DNA from 3 places in the Neptuniibacter sp. 2_MG-2023 genome. Region 3 is predicted to be linked to each of the others. Evidence: predicted binding sites of a transcription regulator. Region 3 holds the regulator's gene; each other region holds the start of a gene.

Region 1 (3,285 bases), on a different contig from region 3:
CGCCACCTGTACCTGTATGGCGTCCATCAAGCATGAACTTTTCAGTTCCTAGACGGCATTCATGGGCGGCTTGATAAAGGCGTGTTGTATTATCGACTAGCTCTTCCCAGCTATAGGCTGGGTGAATATTGACTTCTATTACGCCTGGATCAGGTGTTACGAGTAGTTTCTTCAACCGGTGATCTTTGGGTGGCTCATAGCCCTCAAGAACAACAGGAATACCTAACTCTTCAGCGGTTTTTTCAATACTCGAAATGAGTAGGATGTAATGTTCTAAATATGAAACCGGTGGCATAAAGAGATAGAGCTTGCCGTTGCGAGGCTCAATACACAGTGCGGTTCTAATGACTTCCGTTTGCGATGTTTTGCTCAAATGAGTTGGGCGAGGAGGTGCCACTTGCTCAATGATGTCCGCCTGACCATCTCGGGTAGGAAGTGGACGAACTAATTCGAACGGATCAGCTTCCGGTTGTACTTTCTGTTCAGTTTCAGCTTGGTCTGGCAGTGAATCAAGAGGTAATCTAAACCCTAAAGGTGAATCACCGGGTATTAAGACAATTTGATCACGGCGCATAGGCCATAGGCTAGAGCGCCAGCCTGAATTAAAGTAATCCCATTCCAGCGGTAAAATAAAGCCCGTTGCTTTGCTTAAGCCTCGTTGCATCAGTTGAGCAATACGTTTGCGTTCTAAATCACCGTCAAAATCTCCTTTGACAGGATCTATATTATTGGGCAAGTTTTGCTCTTTCCATAGATAGTAGATTGCATCTTCATAGGCGGGTTGCATGAACTGGTCTTGCAACTTTAAATTGCTACATAGTTGTTCAAAGAAGCGTTCTGCTGTGTCTAAGTCATGCCCATAATCTTTATCTACACGTGCGAGTAAGGAAGGGTCATGCCATAAAGGTTCACCATCTTCTCGCCAGAAGCAGCCTAATGCCCAGCGAGGGATCTCTTCGCCGGGATACCATTTACCTTGCCCATAATGTAATAGTCCACCAGGAGCGTACTCCTCACGTAGACGTAACAGCAGGCTTTTAGCTAAGCTGAGTTTGTCATCGCCTAGTGCTTCGGTATTCCACTGTGGCGATTCCATATCATCAACCGACACAAAGGTAGGTTCGCCACCCATCGTTAAGCGAACATCTTGTTCATTTAGCTGTTCGTCTACAGCATGACCAAGCTGCATAATATCTTGCCACTGTTCATCGCTGTATGGCTTAGTTACGCGAGGGTCTTCAACAATGCGGGTGACAGAGTTTTCAAATTCAAACTCTACCTCACATTTACTAGTGGCTCCGGTAACAGGTGCGGCTGAAATAGGGTCAGGTGTACAAGCTAGAGGAATATGTCCTTCGCCTGCGAATAAGCCAGAAGTTGGATCTAAGCCTATCCAACCCGCGCCGGGAATATAAACTTCACACCAGGCATGTAGATCAGTGAAATCTTCTTCAGCTCCGGCAGGGCCATCAAGGGGTTTAACATCAGGTTTAAGTTGGACAAGATAACCCGATGTAAATCGTGCAGCTAATCCTATTTTGCGTAGAACCTGTACCATCAGCCATGCGGTATCACGGCAAGAACCTTTCTTTTTCGTTAAGGTTTCTTCGCAGGTTTGAACACCGGGCTCCATGCGGATACCGTAATCAATCTCTTTCTCTAAACTTTGATTGAGTGCAACAAGGAAGTCATTAATCGGTGTGGGTTCTAAGCTTATTTTAGTGACCCATTCATCCAATAGTGGACTTTCTTCTGTACATTCTCGGTAAGGCTTCAGCTCTTTTTTAAGTTGTTTGTCATACTTAAAAGGGAATTTTTCTGCATATTCTTCTACAAAGAAATCAAATGGGTTGATCACTGTCATGTCGGCAATGACTTCAACTTCAATGCTAAATTCATCGGCTTTTTCTGGGAAGACTAAACGTGCTTGGTAGTTCCCAAAAGGGTCTTGTTGCCAGTTTAGAAAGTGACCTTCAGGTTCAACCTTAAGTGAATAACCATGAATATGGGTACGGGAATGCGGGGCTGGCCGCAGACGTAGAACATGGGGAAATAGGTTTACTCTACGATCAAATTTATATTTGGTTTTATGATTTAAAGCTACCCGAATTGCCATTCCTTAATGCTCCTAAACTGAACGTACATTACTAAGTCATTAGATTAGCAGGCAGATATGAAAGTAACGTTGCCATATCATCTGACTTTATGGGTTTTATTAATGAAGCCTTTTTATAACAGGGGCTTTTTCTCAATGAGAGTCTTTATTACTAGTCAAAAAACGACTATGTCTAAATGTTATATCGTTAGTGAATTTATAAAGCAAAAACTAAGCCAGTTGAATTTATAAGGCTTATAAGCATCAGTATAGAATATAAAAGCCTGAGCGGTTATTTATTACTTACTTATGAGGAGGTAAGAGTCAGTCAAGCTTTTCTTAAAGGGAAAAAAGTGGTTAAACACCGATAAATATCGATGTTTAACCTATGCTTATAACGGAATTTAAGGCTGTTTATTCATCTGCATAGTTGATAATTGAAAGCAGTTGAATTGGGACCTCTACGAGTTTCTCTGGCCCGTGTGGTATCTCTGCGTCAAAGGTTAAGCTATCTCCAGCTTCCATCTCATATAGATGATTACCATGACGGTAGACTAATTTTCCGCTCACTAGATAGATAAACTCTTCACCAGGATGGGAGAATGTTGGGAACACCTCTGAAAGGTCATCCATGGTTATCATAAAAGGTTCAAATGCGGTTTTTCCGCCCCTTTTATAAGTTAAGAGTTGATATGTATGGCCCTTTTCTGTTCCCCGTCTGACGACCTCTAAGCCGGATCCTGCTTTAGTAAATTGTGCACCACCATCGGGCCTATCAAAATCATTAAATAGTTTGGATATAGAAAGTCCGATAGCGGAACATAGTTTATTAAGGGTTTCTAAGCTGGTTGATACCTGTGCATTCTCAATTTTACTGACCATTCCTTGGCTAATACCAGAAATCCTGGCGACATCGACTAATTTCAGGCCCTCATCTAGGCGAGCCTTCTTTACTTTCATGCCTATGTATTGGTCCAGATCGAATTGGTTGCCCTTAGAATCTGTCATTAATATTGCTCCATTCTAGTGCCTTGTGCTGCATAAGTGGGCGTTTTTATTAGAGTTGGTTTTTTTAATTTCAGGCACTTTATATTCCCATAAGTAAATATTTTTTACTAGATCCTTATAATTCAACGACTTATCTTAAAGGGAAATAAATATTCCTAAAGAGAAAATCGTTGGCACGTATT
Region 2 (3,285 bases), on a different contig from region 3:
GCTTCAGTGAGGAAGGTTTTCAGAGGAAGGTCAGCTAATACCATCTGTGCCGCTACTCGTTCCTGTGATGTTTGAGCCGCAACGCCGGCTAAACGATCACCCGAACGATCAGGGCTGGCTTTGGCCATTACTGTCTTCAGATCAGGAAACACCCAATGGTTGCCTCCAGCAGAAATCGAATAACTCATCTGTTATCTCCCCCCTCCAGTCATAACAAAATAACGCCCACAAAGCGGGCGCTATTTCTTTCAGCCATCTTGCTAAGATGTCTTATTACTAGGACTGAATCAACAATCCTAGTCAGTCATACAAGGTCACTTATAATCTATATAAGTATCGTTCTCATGTTTAACTGAAGCGATAATTGTTCCCAAAGTTACCGCAATAGATAGTGAAAGTATAACCATAATGGCTGTTGGGCTATCAGCGAAAGTAAAGACTGCTTCAGCACCTTCCCACGACGTAATAGGACTTACATTCATAATAAATCTCCTTAAACAGTAACAGTTGAAGTGTTAGTAGGTGTAGTCTCTTGTGCTGTTGCAGGCACTGATTCTGGATAAGCCGCTAATGGAACTTCGACTAAATCCAAACCCGCTTCTTCTGCTTTTGGTGGTACTCGTAAAGCTCCCATTTTGGCCATCACATATGACAAACCAAAACCTGGGATAAACCCTAGAGAAGCCATCACTAATGCGCTCTTAAGCTGACCCATGAAACTAATCGCAGGTGCACCTTCAATAACATTAGGGAAGCCGCTGAAAATACCTAAACCAACAATACCGATAAGACCACCGACACCATGCACAGCAAAGGCGCCTACAGCATCATCAATCTTAAATTTATTAGTTAGGAATTTATCAGCTAGAGGCGCAGCAATACCGCCAGTTATACCCATCAAGAAGGCTAATGGTGGGTAGTACAGATCTAAACCTGGCGCAGCAGAGAAGATACCTGCTAGTGCACCAGACATCATCCAGAATGGCTGACGTGTGATCACGTAAGAACCGATAATACCGCCCGAGAAAGCCATTAATGTATTGAAGCTAATAGATGACAACGTTGTTGGTGTACCGAAGATAGTCGTCCACTGACCGCCGGTTGTATAGATAATACAGCCGCCAAGGAAACCGAAGAAGCCAACAATAATCAACATCAGACCGATAATACTCATCGGTACACTGTGACCTGTAATTGCGAGTGGCGTGCCATCAGGCGCGAAGCGTCCAATACGTGCACCCAAGTTAATGGTTACACCTAGAGCAAAGAACCCTGCGACCATATGAACTGCACCCGCTGCACCGAAGTCATGGAAACCCCAATCAACTGTTAACCAGCCTTGTGGATGCCATCCCCAAGATGCCGCCAAGATCCATACAACAGAGCCAAGAATAATGGCCAGTATAATGAACGAGCTCATACGGATACGTTCAATCACAGCACCGGAGAAGATTGAAGCAGTCGTCGCTGCAAACAATACAAATGCTCCCCAGAAAATACCGCTCGCATTATCCGCTAGGTTAGGTCCCATATTACTCGACCAAGGAAGGCCTGCTGCACCCGCTTCAAAGTCTGGAGTAAAGCCATTGTACATGGCCAAATAGATCCACCAACCAAAGAAAAAGAACGTAGGAATAATAAAGGCAAACGCCAATATATTTTTAACGCCTGAAGCCAGGGCATTTTTTAAACGGGAAGCACCCATCTCGTAGGCTAAAAAACCCGCATGGATAATTACCATCAAACCGGTACACCACCAATAAAATACTTCCATATTGATTGTGCCGGACATCTCAATCAGGTTTTGCAGTTCTGCAATTTTCTGAGCAGTTTCGACCTGGTCCATAAGACCCCCCTATTAGGTTATACAATTCTGTAATTTGATAGGTTTAACGGTATGTAACCCTACCGTTAAGCCTATCCAATCACCTTCGTTGACCTGCTTAATCCCTTAAGTAACGAAGGATATAAAGTTACTCTTCAGTAAATTTTATTTCCTATCAGGAAATGCATAATTTATGCCCAATACAATATTTTCATTTAATTTCAAATACTTATGAATTAATTACGGTATTAGGCATAAAGAAGAAGCACTAGAATTGATCATTTTTAACTCAACGCGCTTCAAGATGATTCAAAAATAGGACGCTAAAAAACTAAGCCTCGCCTTCTTTACGCTGGCCACAGAAGAAACCAATGCCGTAGCTAGGAGACTGGAAAGTAATAACACTACCTTTAGGGAAATAAAGCACATCACCCACCTTCGCATGTACCGTATTACCTTCTTTATCGGTGATGATCATTTCACCCTCAACGATGATTTTCATCTCGTGATATGTGTACTCATAGACCAGAGGCTCATCTGATTTTTCCATACGAAAAAAACCGCTAGCAATTGTTTTATCAGGATCATCAGACACCGCTATATCGCCGATAAATGCGTTACTACCCGGTACTTCCATGCTCGGGAGTTCTGTTTTAATCGCTTGCTGGTAGTAAGTCATCGCTGTAGACATGTTAAATACCTCAATTAGTTAAAATGCGTTTTCAAATAACGTGAATTTATGAACGAACACGCGTTCGTTCGGGATCATAAAAAGGAAGTCCAACCACCTCTCCGGGCAGCCGTTTCTGGAGGCCATCTAACTTGCCGACCTCTAAAAGTGTTTCAGGTGCTGCAAAATCTGGCGCAACGCGACAAAGTGCGATCTGTTTGCTTAATAAGGGCGATGTAGTAGCGCTGGTCACTACGCCGACAGGAAAACGACCATGATAGATAAGATCCCCATGAGCCACCGGCTCATTCCCTTGCAGTACCAAGCCAACTAAGCGTTGTCGACTTTCTGGTGTTTGACGGGCCATCGCCTCACGGCCAATAAAGTTCTCCGCTTTAGTTTTCATTGGTACGGTAAAACCTATACCCGCTTCATAAGGGTTAGTTTCAGGACAAAACTCGTGATCAGCAAAGATTAAGCCCGCTTCAATACGCAACATATCTAAAGCGTCAAAACCTAAAGGTGCAATTTTGTATGGCTGACCTGTCTCCCATACTTGATCCCAAACCGCTTCGGCATCATCCGGGTGACACCAAACCTCAAACCCTAATTCACCGGTATAACCTGTGCGGGACACCATTACAGGGATGCCATCGGGCCCACCTAATCGACCAATCATGAAATGAAACCAAGCAAGTGTATCCATACTCGGCTGACATTCAGGCGCCCAAATAATCTGGCTCAATAACTCACGACTTTTCGGGCCTTGAACTGCGATATTATGTAATTG
Region 3 (3,285 bases):
GCAGCACTCAACTTACATAAAGTCTCATACAGAGAATGACTGTCTTGGCTTTCTCTTAGTTTGTTTCTGGCTTCTTCTTGGCTAAAGAGCTCTGCAACTGAGGCTAGTGTAGCTAAGTGCTCAGATGTTGAGTCTTCAGGAACAATCAAAATAAATAGAAGATCAACGGGTTTACCATCGATAGCATCAAAGTCTATAGGTGTATCTAGTTTGACTAGATAGCCTTTAGCTTCAGTGCATTCTGCCAGCCTGCAATGTGGAATGGCAATCCCATCGCCTATGCCTGTACTGCCAAGTTTTTCGCGCGAATGAAGTCCGTTAAATACTGATGATGAACTCATATCGGGATGTTGCTCCGATATTATTTCAGCAGCATTTTCCAGAATCCGCTTTTTACTGCCACCCTCAAGGCCACAAAGGACGCTTGAGGGGGTTAATAGTTCATGAAGCAACATAATTTTTTGGATACAGACCGGTTATTTGTGAGTTTTAGTTTTTTCTTTATGCTTAATGACTTGTCTATCTAACTTGTCAGTAAGGCCATCAATTGCAGCATACATATCTTCGTGTTCATGTGTAGCAAAGAGCTGGGCACCCGCTAAGTGCATCTCTGCCTCAGCTTTCTGGCGTTGTTTATCTACGCTGAGTGTGACTTGCACATTGGTGATGTTATCAAAATGACGCTCAATCTTTTGTAGTTTCGAGAGCACATAATCATTCATTGATTCAGTTAATTCTACATGGTGTCCAGTAATGTTGATCTGCATAGGTTTCTCCTATTTATTGCAGTGACATACTACTCTTGCCACTCTTTTATTAAACTAAACGCTTTCTTTCATTCGACGGTGGAATACCCATCGCTTCGCGATATTTCGCAATCGTACGTCTAGCAACTTTAAAGCCTTGTTCATCAAGAAATTGTGCAATTTTGTTGTCGCTTAATGGTTTAGCATTATTTTCAGCGGCCACCATCTTTTTGATAAGCGCTCTAATAGCGGTTGAGGACGCTGCGCCCCCTGTTGCTGTACTTACATGACTCGAGAAGAAGTATTTTAGTTCAAATATTCCACGGTGTGTGTGCATAAACTTTTGTGTGGTCACTCGAGAGATAGTGGATTCATGCATTTCTACGGCTTCAGCAATGTCATGAAGCACCATTGGCTTCATGCCTTCTTCGCCATGTTCCAGAAAGCCAATTTGTCGTTTTACTATCTCGTTTGACACTTTTAATAAGGTTTCGTTGCGGCTTTGTAAACTTTTAATAAACCATCGTGCTTCTTGCAGGTGGTTTTTTAGGTAGGTGTTATCAGAGCTATTATCGGCCCGTTTTACTAAACCTGCGTAACCTGAGTTGATACGTAGCTTAGGGGAAACTTCTGGGTTGAGGTGAACGCGCCATTCACCTTGCTGTTTTGTAACAAGAACGTCTGGAATAACATATTCAGCGGTACTGCTGCTGATTGAGGCGCCAGGTTTTGGATTTAGGCCTTGAATCAGCTGTATAACTTGCTGCAGTTGAGGTTCTTTTAAGCGTGTTTTTCTCATCAATTGACGGTAATCGTGAGCACCGAGTAGCTTAATGTATTGTTGTGCAACTTTGATCGCTTCATTTTTCCAAAGTGTCTCAGGCGGCAGTTGTTGTAACTGTATGCTTAAACACTCGCTGAGGTCACGGCAGGCAACACCTGCTGGATCAAATTGTTGTATGCGGTGCAAGACGGCTTCAATCTCATCCAGTTCTACTTCTTCAAACTGCTCACCTGTTTGCGCATGGAAATGATCTAAGATCTCATCCAGAGTGATGGTTAAATAACCATCAGGATTGATGCCGTCAATAATGTTCGTTGCAATAAGGCGATCAATATCACTCATTGGGGTAAGGTTTAATTGCCAATGAAGGTGGTCTTGCAGTGTTTCTTCTGCAGTGTCATTAGATTCGAAAGAGTCAAAATCTTCTTTGCTTTGACTTAGATTTGGGCCTGATGATTGGAATGTGTCTTCCCAGTTACTATCGGTTGAGAGCTCTTCTGGTATTTTCTCATTCCAGTTGTCTTCAGTTGTAATATTGTCGTCAAGCTCGGCTTCGGCTGTCGCGGTGGCTGTAGCTTCAGATTCTGTCTCTGGTGCCTGTGAATTACTCTCTTGAGTTTCGGAAGCCGAGGCGTGTTCGTCCTCAGAGACATCAAGCATAGGATTACTCTCTAATGCTTCTTGAATCTCTTGCTGAAGATCAAGCGTAGACAACTGCAGTAAGCGAATTGCTTGCTGTAGTTGTGGGGTCATTGTGAGCTGTTGCCCAATTTTTAGATGAAGCGCTTGTTTCATAATACTAAGGGACAAACTCCTGAAACTACATAATTCATTTATAGCTAAGTATATGCTTAAAGTGTGAACTGGTCGCCCAGATAAGCATTTCTTACTGCTTCGTTTGCCATAATATCGGCTGGTGAGCCGTTAGCAAGGATTGTACCTTCACTAACAATATAAGCTGTTTCGCATATATCTAAGGTTTCTCTCACATTATGATCAGTAATTAATATACCAATGCCCCTTGATTGAAGGTGGCGAATGGTCTGCTTTATGTCATTCACTGAGATAGGATCGACACCTGCAAAAGGTTCATCTAATAGAATAAATTCGGGTTCGGTTGCTAATGCCCGTGCAATTTCTACACGTCTACGTTCTCCACCAGAAAGACTCATGCCCATACTGTCTTTTATGTGTGTGATATGGAATTCTTCAAGCAACTCTTCCATTTTTAACTGGGCAGCGTGTTTATCTAAGTCTTTTCTTGTTTCTAAAATCGCAAGTAGATTGTCCTTCACAGACAGTTTTCTAAATATAGAAGCCTCTTGGGGAAGGTAGCCTATACCTTGCTGAGCACGGCCATGCATAGGTAGTGCGCTGATATCCTGCCCTTTGATTTTAACGGCGCCATTATCGGCTTGAACCAGACCAACAATCATGTAAAAGCAAGTGGTTTTCCCCGCGCCGTTGGGGCCTAAAAGGCCAACGATCTCACCATTCTTTATCTGTAGTGAAACGTCTTTAACAACTTCCCTGCCTTTATAGCGTTTGGCAAGATTTTTGGCCTCTAATAAGCTCATAGGGTTAGTTGGCCTTAGTTTTCTTTTTAGGTTGAATGACCATATTTATACGTCCTGGCTCACCTGTTTCGTCTTTGCTTGTGCCACCAAATGCGTTCACAATCGACTTATCTAGATCATAAACGATCTTGTTTCCAGTAAAAGTGTCTTCTGCTTGGACGACTTTAGCTTCTTCGGT

The links. The regulator sigma-54, encoded in region 3, starts transcription at its own class of promoters, with help from an activator protein. The targets are predictions, from matches to a motif close to TGGCACNNNNNTTGCTNT.
Region 1: a site for sigma-54 is predicted at 2,317-2,334, ahead of Q4486_RS05340 (DUF2126 domain-containing protein). Genes of this name have one in related genera too.
Region 2: a site for sigma-54 is predicted at 2,007-2,024, ahead of Q4486_RS05210 (ammonium transporter). Genes of this name have one in related genera too.

Annotation. Positions count from the first base shown of each region.
Region 1 covers NZ_JAUOQC010000004.1:49,753-53,037, reverse strand. Annotated here, with positions in the region: gene Q4486_RS05340 (DUF2126 domain-containing protein) at 1-2,116, opposite strand, end outside; gene Q4486_RS05335 (cupin domain-containing protein) at 2,510-3,103, opposite strand.
Region 2 covers NZ_JAUOQC010000004.1:22,985-26,269, forward strand. Annotated here, with positions in the region: gene Q4486_RS05200 (ethanolamine ammonia-lyase subunit EutB) at 1-188, opposite strand, end outside; gene Q4486_RS05205 (hypothetical protein) at 315-482, opposite strand; gene Q4486_RS05210 (ammonium transporter) at 494-1,846, opposite strand; gene Q4486_RS05215 (cupin domain-containing protein) at 2,157-2,516, opposite strand; gene Q4486_RS05220 (DUF1989 domain-containing protein) at 2,563-3,285, opposite strand, start outside.
Region 3 covers NZ_JAUOQC010000007.1:34,720-38,004, forward strand. Annotated here, with positions in the region: gene ptsN (PTS IIA-like nitrogen regulatory protein PtsN) at 1-455, opposite strand, end outside; gene raiA (ribosome-associated translation inhibitor RaiA) at 477-767, opposite strand; gene Q4486_RS08405 (RNA polymerase factor sigma-54) at 817-2,325, opposite strand; gene lptB (LPS export ABC transporter ATP-binding protein) at 2,382-3,107, opposite strand; gene lptA (lipopolysaccharide transport periplasmic protein LptA) at 3,112-3,285, opposite strand, start outside.